DNA from 4 places in the Sphingorhabdus sp. Alg231-15 genome. Region 4 is predicted to be linked to each of the others. Evidence: predicted binding sites of a transcription regulator. Region 4 holds the regulator's gene; each other region holds the start of a gene.
What was found. The regulator LexA, encoded in region 4, represses DNA repair genes until DNA is damaged. The targets are predictions, from matches to a motif close to GTTCCNCNCTTGTTCT.
Positions count from the first base shown of each region.

Region 1: DG177_RS01095 (ATP-dependent helicase) is a predicted target of LexA. The motif match lies at 2,526-2,541, and genes of this name have one in related genera.
Region 2: DG177_RS11050 (MmcB family DNA repair protein) is a predicted target of LexA. The motif match lies at 2,230-2,245, and genes of this name have one in related genera.
Region 3: recA (recombinase RecA) is a predicted target of LexA. The motif match lies at 2,500-2,515, and genes of this name have one in related genera.

Region 1 is NZ_LT703001.1:228,135-232,332, forward strand. It holds gene DG177_RS01090 (pseudouridine synthase) at 1-220, shown strand, start outside; gene DG177_RS01095 (ATP-dependent helicase) at 240-2,504, opposite strand; gene DG177_RS17625 (hypothetical protein) at 2,662-2,787, shown strand; gene rsmD (16S rRNA (guanine(966)-N(2))-methyltransferase RsmD) at 2,809-3,345, opposite strand; gene DG177_RS01105 (pseudouridine synthase) at 3,373-4,188, opposite strand.
Region 2 is NZ_LT703001.1:2,247,941-2,252,138, reverse strand. It holds gene DG177_RS11065 (YcgN family cysteine cluster protein) at 1-284, opposite strand, end outside; gene DG177_RS11060 (SCO family protein) at 293-895, opposite strand; gene DG177_RS11055 (ankyrin repeat domain-containing protein) at 1,003-1,659, shown strand; gene DG177_RS11050 (MmcB family DNA repair protein) at 1,676-2,215, opposite strand; gene DG177_RS11045 (cell wall hydrolase) at 2,451-3,146, opposite strand; gene DG177_RS11040 (DUF1491 family protein) at 3,338-3,673, opposite strand; gene DG177_RS11035 (hotdog fold thioesterase) at 3,676-4,149, opposite strand; gene DG177_RS11030 (PTS sugar transporter subunit IIA) at 4,152-4,198, opposite strand, start outside.
Region 3 is NZ_LT703001.1:135,886-140,083, forward strand. It holds gene DG177_RS00640 (DUF2062 domain-containing protein) at 1-9, shown strand, start outside; gene DG177_RS00645 (response regulator) at 1-2,437, shown strand, start outside; gene recA (recombinase RecA) at 2,590-3,687, shown strand; gene DG177_RS00655 (glutathione S-transferase N-terminal domain-containing protein) at 3,969-4,198, shown strand, end outside.
Region 4 is NZ_LT703001.1:350,295-354,492, reverse strand. It holds gene moaC (cyclic pyranopterin monophosphate synthase MoaC) at 1-354, shown strand, start outside; gene DG177_RS01640 (molybdopterin-binding protein) at 351-1,535, shown strand; gene lexA (transcriptional repressor LexA) at 1,602-2,294, shown strand; gene DG177_RS01630 (ComEC/Rec2 family competence protein) at 2,303-4,198, opposite strand, start outside.

The DNA.
Region 1 (4,198 bases), 120 kb from region 4:
CCCTGCACCGTCGCTATGGCCACGTGATCCACCAGTACGGTTTCGCAAGACGGTGCCTGATTGCTGGTTGAAACTGACGATCAGGGAAGGGCGTAACCGGCAAGTCCGCAGGATGACGGCGGCCGTCGGTCATCCGACGCTGAGGCTGGTGCGGTGGCGTATTGGTGACTGGTCGCTGGACGAGCTGCAGCCCGGTGAATGGCGCAAAATCGACCTGTAGGTGCGCAACTTGGTGCGTTTCAGGTCACTTCCACAAAACTATCAAGCACGCGTTTCTGCCCGCTTTTTTCAAATTGGATTTCAAGCTTATTGCCTTCTTTTTCCATCACTTCGCCATAGCCGAACTTGGTATGAAAAACACGCATGCCGACGGTGATATCATCACGTCCTTTATTGCCCAATGAGACTGCGCTGCGCCGCGCTTCTTTGATGTTTTTGGGCGTGCTATCGAAACTGCCGGTATTGCGCGCTCGTTTCCACCCAGGTCCTCGTGTGGATCCGCGTGCGGAATCGGCAAAGGGATCTGCGCGCTCCGACCAGTTGGCGCGCCACAGGCTTTCGCCGCCCATCATGCTGGTTTCCTCTTCAATATGTTCCGGCGGCAGTTCACCGATGAAACGGGAAGGAATGGAACTGGTCCATTGTCCGTAAATCCGACGATTGGCGGCATGGAATATGGTGCATTTCTTTCTGGCCCGCGTGATCGCAACATAAGCGAGGCGACGTTCTTCCTCGAGACTGGCTATTCCGCCTTCATCAAGACTGCGCTGGGAGGGGAACACACCTTCCTCCCATCCGGCACAGAAGACATAATCATATTCCAGGCCCTTGGCACCATGCATGGTCATGATCGTGACCTTGGCCTCATCATCGGATGCGTCATTGTCCATGACGAGGCTGACATGTTCGAGGAAGTCGCCAAGCGTTTCATATTCTTCCATTGCCCGAGTCAGCTCGGTGAGGTTTTCCAGCCGGCCGGCAGCTTCTGGCGTTCGGTCTGCTTGCAACATCGTAGTATAGCCGCATTCATCAAGGACAATCTGTGCTAGCTCCGCATGGGGTACTTCATCCGCATTGGAGCGCCACCTTGCAAAACTGCGCATTAGCTCCTGAAGAGTGGTTCTGGCCCGTGCTGGCAACTCGTCGGTATCACAGATGCTCAAAGCGGCGGCGGCCAGCGGAATAGCTTGCGCCCGCGCGAGCCGGTGGATTTTTTCCACAGTTTTATCACCAAGCCCGCGTTTGGGTACATTGACGATACGTTCAAAGGCGAGATCGTCTGCGGGTTGCGCTATGACCCGCAGATAGGCGAGGGCGTCCCGAATCTCCGCACGCTCATAGAAGCGAAAGCCGCCGATAATCTTGTAGGGCATGCCGATGGAGATAAATCGGTCCTCAAACTCGCGTGTTTGGAATTGTGCGCGGACGAGAATCGCCATGTCGTTCAGCGAAACATCCTTATGCTGCAGGCTTTCCATTTCCTCGCCGGTACGTCTTGCTTCTTCCGGACCATCCCAGACACCGGTGACCTGCACCTTTTCGCCGTCTTCTTCCTCGGTCCAGAGTGTTTTTCCAAGGCGTCCGCTATTATTCGCAATTAAGGCAGATGCAGCGGCAAGAATATGCGGCGTGGAGCGATAATTCTGCTCCAGCTTGACAACTTTGGCATCAGGAAAATCCTTTTCAAAGCGCAGGATATTGGCGACCTCGGCGCCGCGCCAGCTATAAATGGACTGGTCATCATCGCCGACACAGCAGATATTCTTGCGCTCCTGCGCCAGCAACCTAAGCCAGAGATACTGGCTGCTATTCGTGTCCTGATATTCGTCGACAAGTATATATTTGAAACGTTCCTGGTAGAGCTTCAAAATCTCGCGATCGGTTTTGAGCAGGTTCAGGATATGAAGCAGCAGATCACCGAAATCGCAGGCATTTAGTGTCTTTAGCCGCGCCTGATAGGCCGCATAAAACTCCTGACCGCGGCCATTGGCATAGCGCTCGTTTTCATTGGCATCGAGATCAGTGGGATTCAGTCCGCGATTCTTCCATTGATCGATCAAACCAGCAAGAGAGCGAGCGGGCCAGCGTTTTTCGTCGAGTTCCTCGGCCTGTATCAACTGCTTCAGCAGCCGCAATTGGTCATCTGTGTCCAAAATCGTGAAATTGCTTTGCAAGCCGACCAGTTCAGCATGGCGGCGCAGCATTTTCGCACCAATGCTGTGGAACGTTCCGAGCCATGGCATGCCTTCGACGGCATCACCCACAATCGTGCCAATCCGCTCTTTCATCTCCCGCGCTGCCTTGTTGGTGAAGGTCACCGCCAGAATCTCGGACGGCCAAGCCTTGCGCGAATAGACCAGATGCGCCAATCGCCGGGTTAGAGCAGCGGTTTTGCCGGTACCAGCACCGGCCAGCACCAGCACAGGTCCCTCAGTAGTCAGCACAGCGTCACGCTGCGGTGCATTTAATCCCCGCACATAGGGTGGATCGCTTTCGGCGGGCATGTTTACAGCATTGGTCACAGGTGAACAGTTAGGGAACATCGTTGGCGGCGGCAAGGCCAATATCACTTTAGACATGACCCAAAGGTCAGGTTGTTTATCGTGCTGCGTCGCAGCATATACCGAACATATTGATAATCCTCCCCGGAATGGAACCGAAATGAGTAAAAGACTGATGTTTAGCGCAATAGTTGCAACAGCCTTGATGGCGACCACGACTTTTTATGCGCAGACGCAAAATGAACAGAATGAAACAGCATCCGCCTATGAGGCGGCCTTTAGCTGAAGTTAGGAAGTGGTAGGGCAATCAGGCGGGTCGCATAATATGGAGCCTTGCCTTACCGCTTTCGCGTTGGCTTTCCAACGTAAAGCCTTTTACACTAATCTCTTCCTTGCGAGAGGTTTCTATCGCAATCCAGCTTGATGGCGCGAACCAGCTTTGGCGACCAAGCTTATCCAGGGCGACCGCTCCTGCACCGGTATCATAAGGCGGATCCATCAGGATCAGGTCATAGGATTTGCGCGCTGGCCCGAGTGCCAGGACCGAACCGATCCGAACATCCGCCTTTGCACCGAGCGTATCAATATTTTTTTCTAAAGCCTTAAGCGCTTCACGGTCTTGCTCAACAAAAGTACAATGCGCAGCGCCGCGCGATAACGCTTCCAATCCTAACGCACCGGAACCGGAGAACAGATCCAGCACCTGCAAATCGGCAAAATCGCCCAACCGGCTTGTGAGCATGGAAAATAACCGTTCCCGTGTGCGGTCGGCGGTGGGGCGGGTAGTTTCACCCTTGGGGGCAACCAATTTTCGTCCACGCCATTCGCCTGCGATTATCCGCATTATTTCCCAAACCTCATTTCCCAAGCCTCATTTCAAAGTCTTCCGAAATATAACCAGATCATGGCGACGCACCGCTTCAATTTCGCCCTTGGCCAGATCGCCCAGCACAAATGGGCCATAACGGGTACGGATGAGACGTGACACTTTGAGGCCGAGATGTTCGAGAACACGGCGAACTTCACGATTTTTGCCTTCGGTAAGGGTCATTTCAATCCATTGGTTGCGCCCGGTGCGGCGCTCCAGATTGGCTTCAATCGGACCATAGCGCATGCCCTCGATTGTAATGCCGCGATACAGATCTTCGAGCTGGTTTTGCGTGATGTCCCCAAAAGTTCGTGCGCGATAGGTACGCTCAACCCCGGTTTTGGGCAGTTCCATCTCGCGCTTAAACTCGCCATCCGTAGTCATCAACAGCAAGCCTTCAGTGTTGAGATCGAGCCGACCGATTGGCATGATCCGTTCCATATCCTGAGGCAGAACATCATAGATGGTTTTCTTGCCCGAAGCATCACGTTCGGCGGTGATATATCCATTGGGCTTGTGAAAACGAAACAGCTTGGCGGGCGCGGGTTCAGCAACTGGTTTGCCGTCGACGGTGATTCCGGTGAGGTTCTTGAGCAGTAAGGAAGGGTGTTCGACGGTCACGCCGTTAAGGGCGATCCGTTCCTCGCCAATCATGCGTTCGATTTCACGGCGAGACGCGACGCCGGCGCGAGCCAGCAATTTGGCGATGCGCTGTCCTTCGCGCACTTGTGCTTCGGGCGGCTTGGCCTTGGCCGGTTGCTGCTTTGCACCGCGCGTTGGTTTGGCCTTATAAATTTTGCCTGATTCTTTATCGGTCATGATTTTGCGC
Region 2 (4,198 bases), 1.9 Mb from region 4:
CCCCTTGCACGCATCTTGTACGCGCAACTATCAGGAAGCCAGGTAAATTGATCGAGCTTGCTACGCGTCAGCCTGACACAATCGGGTACAAAATAGCGGCGGCGGCGATAATCGCTGCAACGAGCGCTTTGGGTATCAAGCAGCTTGCACGCAATATTGGTCATATAAATTTGACCGTCATCTTCATCTTCAGCCTTCAGTAAGCAGCATTTACCGCAACCGTCACACAAGGCCTCCCATTGTGCGCGATCCAAGCTATCGAGCGGCTTATCCCAAAATGGAATATCCTTATCTATCGCATCCACCGCTGAATTTCATCTGCGATTTGCTGCGGCGTGCCATCATAAGGCAGCAAAGCTACCGGCTCGCCATCAGGACCGAAAAAATAGCCTTGGCGGCTATGGTCAATGAGATACTCGCTTGATCCCGGCACATCCCGCTTATCATAGATGATAAGATATTTTTTTGCGACATCAGCAATTTCTTCAGCGGTTCCGGTAAGGCCTATCAGACGGGGGTGAAAGGCGGCGACATATTGTTTTAGCTGCTCGGGTCCATCCCGTTCGGGGTCAATCGAAATGAAAACTGGCTGGATCTTTTCGGCTAGGCTTGGGTCGTTTTTCTCCGCCAGGGCCAGGCCCTGCATTAATGCCATCAGATCCACAGGGCAGACATCAGGGCAATAAGTGAAGCCAAAGTAGATGATTCGATATTTGCCGGCAAAGTCGCTGTCCGACACTTTCTCCCCATCCTGATTGGTCAGCGTAAAGCTGCCACCAATATCAGCACCAGTAAGCGGCGCTTCGGTTTCAACATTGCTTTGAGAAGCCGGGTTGCAGGCGGCAAGAACCGACATTAGAAGCGTAGCGGAAAAAACAGATAGAAATTTGTTCATCATGCGGCCAGACATGGTCTGCTAATGATCAATATTCAACCGGTAATTGATGGATTCTATAGCGACACGCCAATAGAGGCCATAAAATGTAAATAGGGCACAATATTATGCTTTGGGGCAGGCTTCCAATTCCACGGGTCAATAGAAAGAGCAGCGTCATCCGTTTTTTTGCGGCGCTTCTGGCGGTTTTTTCGCTAAGCATTCCAGGCATAGCCAGCGCCCAGTTTTCCAGCAGCTATAATTTCCTGAAAGCAGTGAAAGACCGTGATGGAACAGAGGCGACCAAGTTCCTCAATCAGCCTGGCACCGTGATCGTCAATACCAGAGACGTGACCAGCGGCGAGACCGCTTTGCATATCGTTGTTGCCCGGCGCGATGCGACCTGGACAAATTTTTTGTTGCAAAAGGGTGCGAATCCCAATCTGCGCGACAAGCAAGGCACAACGCCGCTAATGCTTGCTACACAATTGCGGTTTGTCGAAGGTGCCAGGATATTGCTGGCTAAGAAAGCGAATGTAAACCAGACTAATAATCGCGGCGAAACCGCCCTGATCAGGGCAGTGCAGTTGCGTGACTCCGAAATGACTCGCTTGTTGCTGAAAAATGGTGCGAATCCGGACCGGGCCGATACGCTGGCGGGGCTTTCCGCTCGCGACTATGCGACTCGTGATCGTCGGGCCGCTTCCATTCTGAGTGAAATTGAAAAAGCGGATAGCCAGAAAAAACCCGAATCCAGCGGCCGCTTTTTTGGTCCCGAGGGTTAAGGCCTACCGGCGCTATTCAGTAATATTCCCGGGCCTCCGGATCGATCCAGCCATGAACCACCGATAGCCGTTGCATCGAGCGACGCGCCAGCCGCATTGTTTCAGTTTTTCGCCGTGCAGGAGCCAGTGCATGAGTGGCGGCAGAGCGGACCATTTCCGCGTCATAAGCATCCGCAACGATCAATCCGGCGCGTTCAGGCATGAAGTCTGGCCGGTCAAGCGGCGATGCATCAAAATCATTCGGTAAGGCCCAGTAGAAGCGGTCGCAATAATCAAGATATTCGGTCCACTTGTTATCACCCAGCAAATCACCGCGTGCGACCTTGATTTCGACAATCACAATCTGTCCTTTGGCATCGACACCCATCAGATCTGCGCGCCGTTTATTGGGCAGGCTAACCTCGGAAAGGACCATGATATCGTGGCGCGAAAATAAGCGTGCAACGCCGCGCGCGACCGCTGCTGCTCCGGTCAGGGGGGGCTGATGGTCCTCGATCGAATCCGGTTTGGGAGCCAGGGGGACAGCGGATAAGGGCGAATCGCTATGTTCTATCATCATTACAAATGCCTAGAACATAAATAGAACAAAATAAAGATACTTATCTTTTTCGGCCAGATTTGCGAGTGCTCCGGTATCTTAGTAACAGGCTTTTGGCGAAGGTCGCTTAGGGCTATGAACCAGGCACTCCGAAAGTTTGCCCAGATCTTACAACTGACAGCAGCAGAAAAATAAAGGCCCCCAGAAGGGAGCCTTTATCACATCAAAATTAGTCCATCTCAGCGGATCGGAATCAGCGATAGAAAATGTGATTGTCTATCGTCGCCATCCGCTTCAACCGCCAGCCGGGCGAAACGTAGCGCGCATGGAAGAACAAGGCACCTTCTACAGGGCTTTTCCAACCGTCATTTACCGCGATTTTTGCAATCGCTACCGCGTTGCGCCAATGGCGATGACCTTTATCGATGCGCGGCATTTTTCCGTTGCGAATGAAGGAAAATTGTTTGCGCTGATAAACAACACCACAAAGGCTGTCGGGGAAACGCGATGAGGCCGCACGGGCCATGACAACACGCGCAACCGCCAATTGACCAGGAAGAGTTTCACCCTTGGATTCAAAATAGACGGTTCCGGCAAGACATTGCATTTCCTTGCTCAATGAACCTTCAATCGACTGCTGGTCGACCAGCTGGCGCAGCGAACTGGCATTTACATTGTTATATTCGGCAGCCGCAGCTTGCTGTTCGTTAGCAAGCCGGTCTGCTTCGATAACGTCCTCGGGAATTGTCGAAACAACTTCCTGCTGTTCGCCAAAAATTACGGGAGCCGATTCATCGGCGGATTCCAGCATATCCGGATCAACAACGATCTCGGTTTCTGGTGTATCATCGGTCGCTTCCAATGCGAATGATACATCGGTCACTGCAAGTGCGGCGGCCGTAGAAAATGCAAGCGAAAGCACGCTTGCAGCTTTAAATATTTTGCTCATAAACCTGTTATTTTATGCGGCGAGTCCAGTACGGATCAAATCCATGAAAATAAGCCTAAAAACCAACCAACGGCTTATCCCTGTTCCCTCCGTCTGCATGTTTATTCCGCGCCCAAATGGACAATCCCTCGGAACAACCTTTGCTTCAAAGTTGGTCGCGAAATAGTGTGCAGTGCAACAAAGTCAAGAATTCAGGTTATTTCAGCGATGAGCCGTTCCGCATCCGGGATGTCCAGTTCAATTAACCATAGATCGGGATCAAAACTGCTCCGGCGCTTCAGATATCCATCTAATTCTTGTTTATTTTCAGTACTTTGTGGCCATATAACCTGCCAGGTCGATGGCCCATCAAGACTTGGCATTTTCTCCAGAAGCCGCGGATCTTTACCCTTTTCGATACATAAAATCAGGATCGCACCGGAGATCCGGTCTCCTTTTTGCAGGACGGCTCCAAAACCGCCATTCTGATTCACTTTGCGCAGCAATGACTGCACGGTCATTTCCGCAGACAGGCGCGGTTCGATCATATCTACTGCTTATATCCGGGTAACGAAGCTAACGGGATGTGCGATCGCATGAATGTGCCGGTTCCCCGGGCAATTTCCTCGCCCTCTTGGTCGATAAGCCGCGAATCCGCGACAAAAACCCGTCTTTTTCCGCTCACCCATCGCCCTTCGGCCGTTACCGTGCTGGATTTTAGTGGTCGGGTGAACAGTACATTAAACGCTGTGGTCAACAAGAAACGGTCGGAAACCAGACTATTGGCTGCATAAAATGCGGCATCATCGAGCATTTTGAAGTAACTGGTTCCATGCACGGCACCCGCCGCATGATAATGCCGTTCATCTACATCAAAGGTGATGCGGGCAATTCCGCGCTCGGTTATCTCGAGATCGGACTTGAACAGCTGATTGATCGGCGCTGCCTTATAAAGCCGTTCCAAGGCCTGAAAATGTTCATGGGATCCATTCGGTTCCGGCGCTGAATCATTCCCCCCAGCCATTATCAAGCCGCTCGCTGGTCCTGCTGTCCGGTGAGCAACACAAAAAGTG
Region 3 (4,198 bases), 210 kb from region 4:
GGCAAGTGAAGCACGAGACAATATTGGTTTGTTAAACCAGAGCACGCAAAAAACGGCCAGTGATGTTCGTTTGCGCGGCCTGATTCTGGTTGTTGGAATATTGTCATCGCTTGGCCTGCTGTATTGGCAGGTCCAGAGTACGGCTTTGCTCATAGCCTTTGCGGCGCTGACACTGACGACGGCGGCCGTGGTCTATTTCCTGCGACCGCAAGCCAGTGTTGTTGATGAAGAATCAGCGTTGGTTGCCGATTGGGCGGTCACCCGCCTGGTTGCGGATCAATCGGAGATTGGCCTGGCGATAACCGACCGTGCCGGGCGGCTCGTTTGTGCCAACGAGCTGTTTATCAAATGGTTTAATGGGCCAGCGATTCCACCACAATTGCCGCTGCAGGATGGCGGTAATGAATTGCTTGCAACCGCCGGCCGGGACGCTTGGCGCGACGGTCGTGGCTATGCCGAAGGGCTGAAACGCGGGGTCGCGGAATATAATGCCAAGGTGATACGGGCCGGGCAGGGCGATGAATATCTGCTCTGGCAGTTCAAACCACAGCATCGCAATGACGTCCTGGATGACACAATCCGGATGGTTGGCGGTGCCACCGGCCGGGCGCTGTCCGAAGCGGGTGTTTTGGCGACGGTTATCGGCGGTGAGGGAAGAATTAGGGCGTCTAACCAAGGGTTCGCGTTACGGGCAACGGGACGGGAAGATGCCAATATAAGCGGCCGGAACTTTATCAACTTTCTACGCTCAGATGATAAGGGCACAATTTTTTTCGAACGGGATGGCAGGCATGGCACGCCTGTTCGTTTGTTTCATATTCCGCTCGATCGCAGTCAGGAAAAAGGGCCTGCCCTGATTTTGCTGATCGATGATGATGGCGGTATGGTTGAGCGTGGCAAGGCGCTCGAGCAAGTCGAGTCAATGCTGTCGCTACTGCCTCTCGGTCTCGCCCTGACCGACCGCGATGGCCGGTTCCTGTTTTTCAACAATGCCTTTGCCAAGGTTGCCGGCGTACGAGAGGAAGAGAAACCCCTCTATCCTGGCGATCTCATGATTCGTGATGACAAATCGGCGGTGGCCGATGCGGTGCGGCGCTATGCGAGCGGGCCATCCTTGTCGGGCGATCTTGCCGTGCGCCTGCGTTCTGGCGGCGAAGATCCCGTGGCCTTGGGCATTGCCGGGATACGCGGGCTGGGCGACGCTGCGGTTCTGCTATCGATCAAGGACAATAGCGAAGAGACGAAGTTGAAGAGTCAGGTGGCACAAGCGACGAAGATGCAGGCTGTGGGTCAGCTTGCCGGCGGTGTTGCGCATGATTTCAACAATATCCTGACGGCTATTATTGGCCATTGCGATCTTATGCTGTTGCGCCATGCACCGGGCGATAGCGACTATGACGATATTCAGCAGGTCAAGAATAACAGCAACCGAGCCGCAGGTCTGACGCGGCAATTGCTTGCTTTCTCTCGGCAACAGACATTGCGCCCTCAGATCTTGCAACTGCCGGACGTTGTTGCTGATGTCTCTAACTTGCTCAAGCGTTTGCTCGACGACAGTATCGAGCTCGAGGTCAAGCATGGCCGTAATTTGGGGCTGGTGCGGGCTGATCCGGGGCAGTTGGAACAAGTGATCATTAATCTGGGTGTGAACGCGCGCGATGCCATTGGTTCCAGTGGTGCCAAGGGCGGCAAGATTTCGATTACCACCCAGGCGGTCGCGGCTTCAGATGTTCGAGCGCTGAAAAGCGATATCCTGCCGGTTGGCGACTATACCGCTCTGTTTGTAACCGATACCGGCAAAGGCATCGCCCCGGAACTGATTGGCAAGATATTCGAGCCTTTCTTCACGACCAAGGAGGTTGGAAAGGGTACCGGACTTGGGTTGTCGACGGTTTACGGGATTGTCAAACAGTCGGGCGGTTATATTTTTGCCGATTCCAAACCAGGCGAGGGCGCGACTTTCTCCATCTACCTCCCCGTTCATACGATGTCGGATCAGGAAACGGCACAGTCCGTTGAACCGCTCAAGGCAGTGGCCAAGAAAGAGCTATGGGGCAGCGGCCATATCCTGCTGGTCGAGGACGAGGATATGGTTCGTGCGGTCGCGGAGCGGGCGTTGACGCGGCAAGGCTATACGGTGGTCACCGCGAGCGACGGCGAAGAAGGATTACAGCAACTGGAGGCGCTCGCCGAAGGTGAAGAAATTTTCGATATGATCGTGTCGGATGTGGTCATGCCGAATATGGACGGGCCAGCCATGGCGAAGCAGGTGAGGGAGCATCATCCTGATATGCCGATCCTGTTCATGTCCGGCTATGCTGAAGAGCAATTGCGCAAATCCATCGATCTCGACAATGTAGCGTTCCTGCCTAAGCCATTTTCTGTGGCGCAAATTGCAGAAGCGGTTGGAGAAATTTTGGCCGAACATGCCAAATAGCCTGTGGAATGGCTCATATATTGCTGAAATATATCAATTAATTCAGTTTTGAAAAAAATTCTGTTCCACTCTTGTTCTAGTAGAACAAATGCGGTACATCATATCCATCATTGATTGATAACGTACAAGCATTTAGCGAAGGGGACAGGCAAATGGCCGGCAATTTAAAAGTCGTAGAATCGGATAATCAATTGAACTCATCAGACAGACAAAAGGCGCTCGACGCCGCATTGGCGCAGATTGATCGCGCTTTTGGTAAAGGCTCAGCCATGAAGTTGGGCTCTCGTAAGGCGATGGAAGTCGAATCGGTCTCCACCGGTTCCTTGGGACTGGATATCGCGCTTGGCATCGGGGGATTGCCAAAGGGTCGTGTGATCGAAATTTATGGCCCTGAAAGTTCGGGTAAAACCACATTGGCATTGCATGTCATCGCCGAGGCACAAAAAGCAGGCGGCACGGCAGCCTTTGTTGATGCTGAACATGCTTTGGATCCTGTTTATGCCAATGCTCTTGGTGTGGATATTGACGAATTGATCATCTCCCAACCTGATACGGGAGAGCAGGCACTCGAAATCACCGATACATTGGTGCGCTCCAATGCGATTGATGTTCTGGTGGTCGATTCGGTTGCTGCGTTGGTTCCGCGCGCTGAAATTGAAGGTGAAATGGGTGATACCCATGTTGGTCTTCAGGCGCGATTGATGAGCCAGGCCCTGCGCAAGCTGACCGGCTCGATCAGCCGTTCCAAATGTATGGTAATCTTCATCAACCAGGTGCGGATGAAAATTGGCGTGATGTATGGCAATCCCGAAACCACATCGGGTGGTAATGCACTGAAATTCTATGCATCGGTTCGTTTAGACATTCGCCGCACCGGCCAGATTAAGGAACGGGACGATATTGTTGGTAACTCTACTCGTGTCAAAGTGGTCAAGAACAAGGTGGCTCCTCCTTTCAAGCAAGTCGAATTCGACATCATGTACGGGCAGGGCATTTCCAAAGTCGGTGAGATTATCGACCTTGGCGTCAAGGCTGGTGTGGTCGAAAAATCCGGTGCCTGGTTCTCCTATGACTCGGTGCGTATTGGCCAGGGCCGCGAAAATTCAAAACGCTTCCTGCTCGAAAACCCTGAAATGATGGCTAAGCTGGAAAACCAGATCCGCGGCAATGAAGAAGAAATTGCCGAAGAAATGATGACTGGCCCGGTTGGCGCTGATGGCGATACCGAGATTGCTGACGATAAAGAGTGATAGGAGCGCGGAGAGCATGAGCTTTTCACGCACCTGACCGTAAAATTTCAAGTTTGCCTGTTCGTTTCCCCCGAGACGAACCTCGGCATCCGGGCCGTCCTTCTGTCCCCCGATAGTCAGGACGGCCCCTTTTTATTTGCTATCCCGCAATTTCCTGTCACAAGTTTCGGAAAGCTGTGGTGTCTCGCACTTTTGGCGGTTTTAACGGTGTGATCTGTGTGAACTTTGAGCGCAGTTAAACAGCGGGCCGGAACATTGTGACAATTGGAAAAGGGGAATTCATGACCATCATCGTCCATCATCTCGAAAATAGTCGGTCCCAGCGCATCCTCTGGTTGCTGGAAGAGTTGGCGCTGCCCTATGAAATCAAGCGCTATGAACGGCATCCCAAGACCCAACGTGCACCGGATAGCTTGAAAGCCGTGCATCCGCTGGGCAAATCACCGATGATTGAAGATGATGGTCAGGTCATTATCGAGACGGCGGCAATTGTTGAATATCTCGTCAGAAA
Region 4 (4,198 bases):
GTGTTGGACGCGATCAAGGCCAACGGCATGAAAAAGGGTGACGTGTTGGCGACCGCCCGCATTGCCGGGATCATGGCGGCAAAGAAAACCAGCGATCTGATCCCACTCTGCCACCCGCTGGCGCTGAGCAAAGTTGCAGTTGATTTTGACTATCAGGATGATGGCATCAAGGTTCGAGCAATGGCACGATTGACCGGCAAGACTGGTGTTGAAATGGAAGCTTTAACAGCTGTTTCAACCGCACTTTTAACAGTATATGACATGTCCAAAGCCATGCAGAAAGACATGGTGATCAGCGATATTCGCCTATTATCTAAATCCGGTGGAAAGTCAGTAGACTGGACCGCCGAATGAAGCCGCTGCTGCCTCTGGAAGAAGCGCAAGAGCGCTTGATTGCCATGGCACAGGCTTTGCCTTCCGAAACCATTGCCATAGGCGATGCGCTGGAACGTTATCTTGCCGAAGACGTCATGGCTGGTCGCAATCAACCTGCAGCCGACATGTCTGCCATGGACGGTTATGCCATCCGTTTCGAAGATCGAGACGGACCCTGGAAGCTAGTCGGCGAATGCAAGGCCGGAAGCCCGCCCTGCCCGCCAATTCAGGCGGGTCAGGCCGCCCGCATATTCACCGGCGCCCTGATGCCCGAAGGAGCCGATACCGTCGTTATGCAGGAGAATGTCGAGCAGGAAGGCGACCATATTGTGCTGACCAGTGATCCTTCTCCCGTCAAAGGCCGGCATGTCCGTTTTCAGGGCGGCGACTTCAGGGCAGGTGATGTCGCGCTTAAGGCGGGTATCCGACTCAATGCAGCAGCTCTGGGCCACGCCGTTATTGCTGGTTCAGGTCACCTCAGCGTTGGCAGCTGTCCCACAGTCGCGATCCTGTCCACTGGCGACGAATTGGTTGCTCCAGGCTCGGATACCAAGCCGCACCAGATTCCGGCTAGCAATGATGTCATGATTGCCGCCATGCTGTCTCAGCTACCGACAAAGACCCGTTCCATCAGCCGCATAAAAGACGATCTGGATAGCCTGTGTGAAGCGTTGGAGAGCGCCAGGGACTGTGATGTCATCGTCACTATCGGAGGCGCATCGGTAGGGGATCATGATCTGGTCGCCCCTGCTTTTAAGCGGCTTGGCGGTCAAACGGATTTCTGGAAAATAGCAATGAAACCGGGCAAACCACTCATGGCAGGAAAGCTAGGCAACAGCCTTGTTCTCGCCCTGCCCGGCAATCCGGGTTCTGCCTTTGTTACGGCGACCCTGTTTCTGGTGCCGCTGATCCGCTATCTGGCCGGCGCGCAAGAATATATGCCTGTCATGCAAACAGCCAAGACTAATATAATACTTCCGGCCACCGGTCAGCGTGCCGAATTTCTTCGCGCACAGATTATTGACGGTGGCATTACCGCGTTTGACAGCCAGGACAGCGCCAAGCTTTCGATACTCGCCGCCGCCGACGCGCTGCTGTTTCGTCCCGCACATAGCCCGGAGCAACCGGTCGGCGCCACGGTTTCCTATATCGCTATCTAAAATACTTGACTTGGCACGGTTTGTTTCATAATTGTTCTTTATTCGTTCCCGATAAGGACATGAAATATGCTCACACCCAAACAACATGAATTGCTGTGCTTCATTCATAACAGCCTGGAAGAATCAGGCGTATCCCCCTCTTTTGAAGAAATGAAGGACGCATTGGGCCTGAAGTCGAAATCCGGCGTTCATCGGTTGATCAGCGCCTTGGAAGAACGTGGCTTTTTACGGCGTCTCCCTAACCGGGCACGGGCACTGGAAGTGACCAAACTCCCGGAAGGCGGCACTTCAAAACCCGTGGCGCCCAATGTCGTCAGCATAGCTCCTGAGCGAGCGCCCTCTGCACCGATGAAAGAAATTCCAGTTGCCGCCAATGATGTGATCGAAATTCCGTTGCATGGCAAAATTGCTGCCGGTGTTCCCATCGAAGCCCTTGAAGGTCAGTCGGCCCTCAGTGTCCCTGCGGCTCTGCTCGGCTCTGGCGAGCATTATGCCTTGGAAGTATCGGGCGATTCGATGATTGAAGCGGGCATCTTGGACGGTGACTATGCGCTTATCCAGCGCACGGAAACAGCCCGTAATGGTGAGATAGTCGTTGCGCTGGTTCATGATGAGGAAGCCACGCTCAAATATCTGTTCAAAGATGACGGGCAGGTTCGCCTTGATCCTGCAAACCCCGCTTATGAACCGCAGATTTTTGGCGCTGGTGAGGTGCGGATACAGGGTAAAATGGCAGGACTGTTGCGGCGCTATAATTAAGCGTAATCTTATTCCGGGCGGTTTTTGATTTCACCAGATTGTTTGGGATCTACCCCATTCGAGTGCTGATTTTTCGGCTCTGCAAAGCGCATCCACTGGTGACGTCCGGAACGACCTAGAACGGTTGCAATCTTCTGGTTTTCCAGATCTATCGTCATTCCCCCAACCTGGCTCAATAAACGGCGATCCGCCTTGAGCCAGCGGGGCTGACAACTGTCAGGAAGACGCCGCTCGCTAATCACAATATCGGCATGGCGGCAGGCCGCTGACAATGCCATGGCTGGAATATAGTAGGAACTGCGCGTCGCAACGATCACCCAATCTCTATCGCCAATTGCCATAGTGATGGTGCAGCTATCGCTGTTGCAATGCGCGTTGGGCCAATCTTCCAATGCTGTTGTTTCCCCGTCAATTCCCGCATTTTCCAGCAGCATATTGCGTACAAAATCACCACTGCGCGTACGGAGCATCGCCAGCTCTCCTGCATCATTCCGGATACCGACATGACGACCATCGCTAGTAATATAGAGATCAGGAGCGCGGGTTGTTGCTATGATGACTATGCCAAGACAAACCGGCGCCAAGCCCCAGATTCGCCAACGCTGACCCCACAGGCACAGCCACAAACCACCTGCAATTACCAACCCGAATGCGGTCAACGGCATGGTTGGCAACATTGTCACTGACCCCGGACGACTGGAGACAAAATGTGCCAACAGCAAAAGGCTGCCCAATGCTTTCTCACATAACCACCAGAACGGTGCCCCAAGACCGACTGTATCAAGTAGAAGCGCCAATGCCTCCAACGGCATAATCACAAATGTTGTCAGGGGAATAGCGACGATATTGGCCAGCGCGCCGTAAATGCCTGCTTTGTGGAAATGAAACAAAGCGATAGGCATCAATGCCAGCTCGACGACCAAACCGGTAAGGAAAAGCGCCAAAATGATCCGCCCCAATCGCTTGACAATGCCTTCCTCTCGCCGGGCAAATAATGCCTGAATCTTAGGATGTTCGTGCATCGCAATAATCGCGGTGACTGCCGCGAAGCTGAGCTGAAAGCTTGGACCGACAAGAGATTCCGGCCAAACGATCAACACAAACAGAGCGCCCGCAGCAACCATACGCAGCGTGATTGCATTGCGTCCCAACATTAGCGCCATCAAGACCAACAATGCAGCAACGCACGCTCTTATCGTTGGCACCTGTGCACCCGTCATCAACGTATAGGACAAAGCCGCAATTGCCGCGAAGCCGGCGGCAATAATCGGCAATCGGTAGCGGAGCACCAACGGCGGGAACAGTGCAAGCAAACGCAAGACCAACAGATAGACCGCGCCGACAACAGCTGTCACATGCAGCCCGCTGATCGAAAGCAGGTGCGCCAAACCGCTGCGCCGCATGGCCTCTGCATCTTCATCGCTGATCGCTCCGCGATCGCCTGTGGCCAAAGTTGCACCAATGGCCCCTGCCCCGCCCGCCATGCGAGATTGGACATGATGGGATAGCTTCTGACGATATTCCGGCATCGCCGAAAACGGTCCCCATGAGGGTTCTACTGGTTGAACGACGCGGATTTCTCCCAACAGTTGGCCGGTAGCCCCCAGTCCCATGAACCATGCACGTCGAGAAAAATCATAAGCGCCAGGGAGGCTGGACATCGCTGGTGGCATTAACCGCGCGCGCAGTTGGATAACCGTGCCAGCCTGCAAATCAACAACGGCCCTGTCGATGGGTATATTTACACGCACGCGCGGCGGCAATTTCTGCTTTTCGTGAGTTTTCAGAGTCAACCGGACAATGTCGCGGGCACTGACCACCTCCACCTTTTCAACCTCTGCATAAAAGGAGGTCACGGTTGGACGATCCAATACTGGCGATGCCACTGCCCATGAACGCAACCA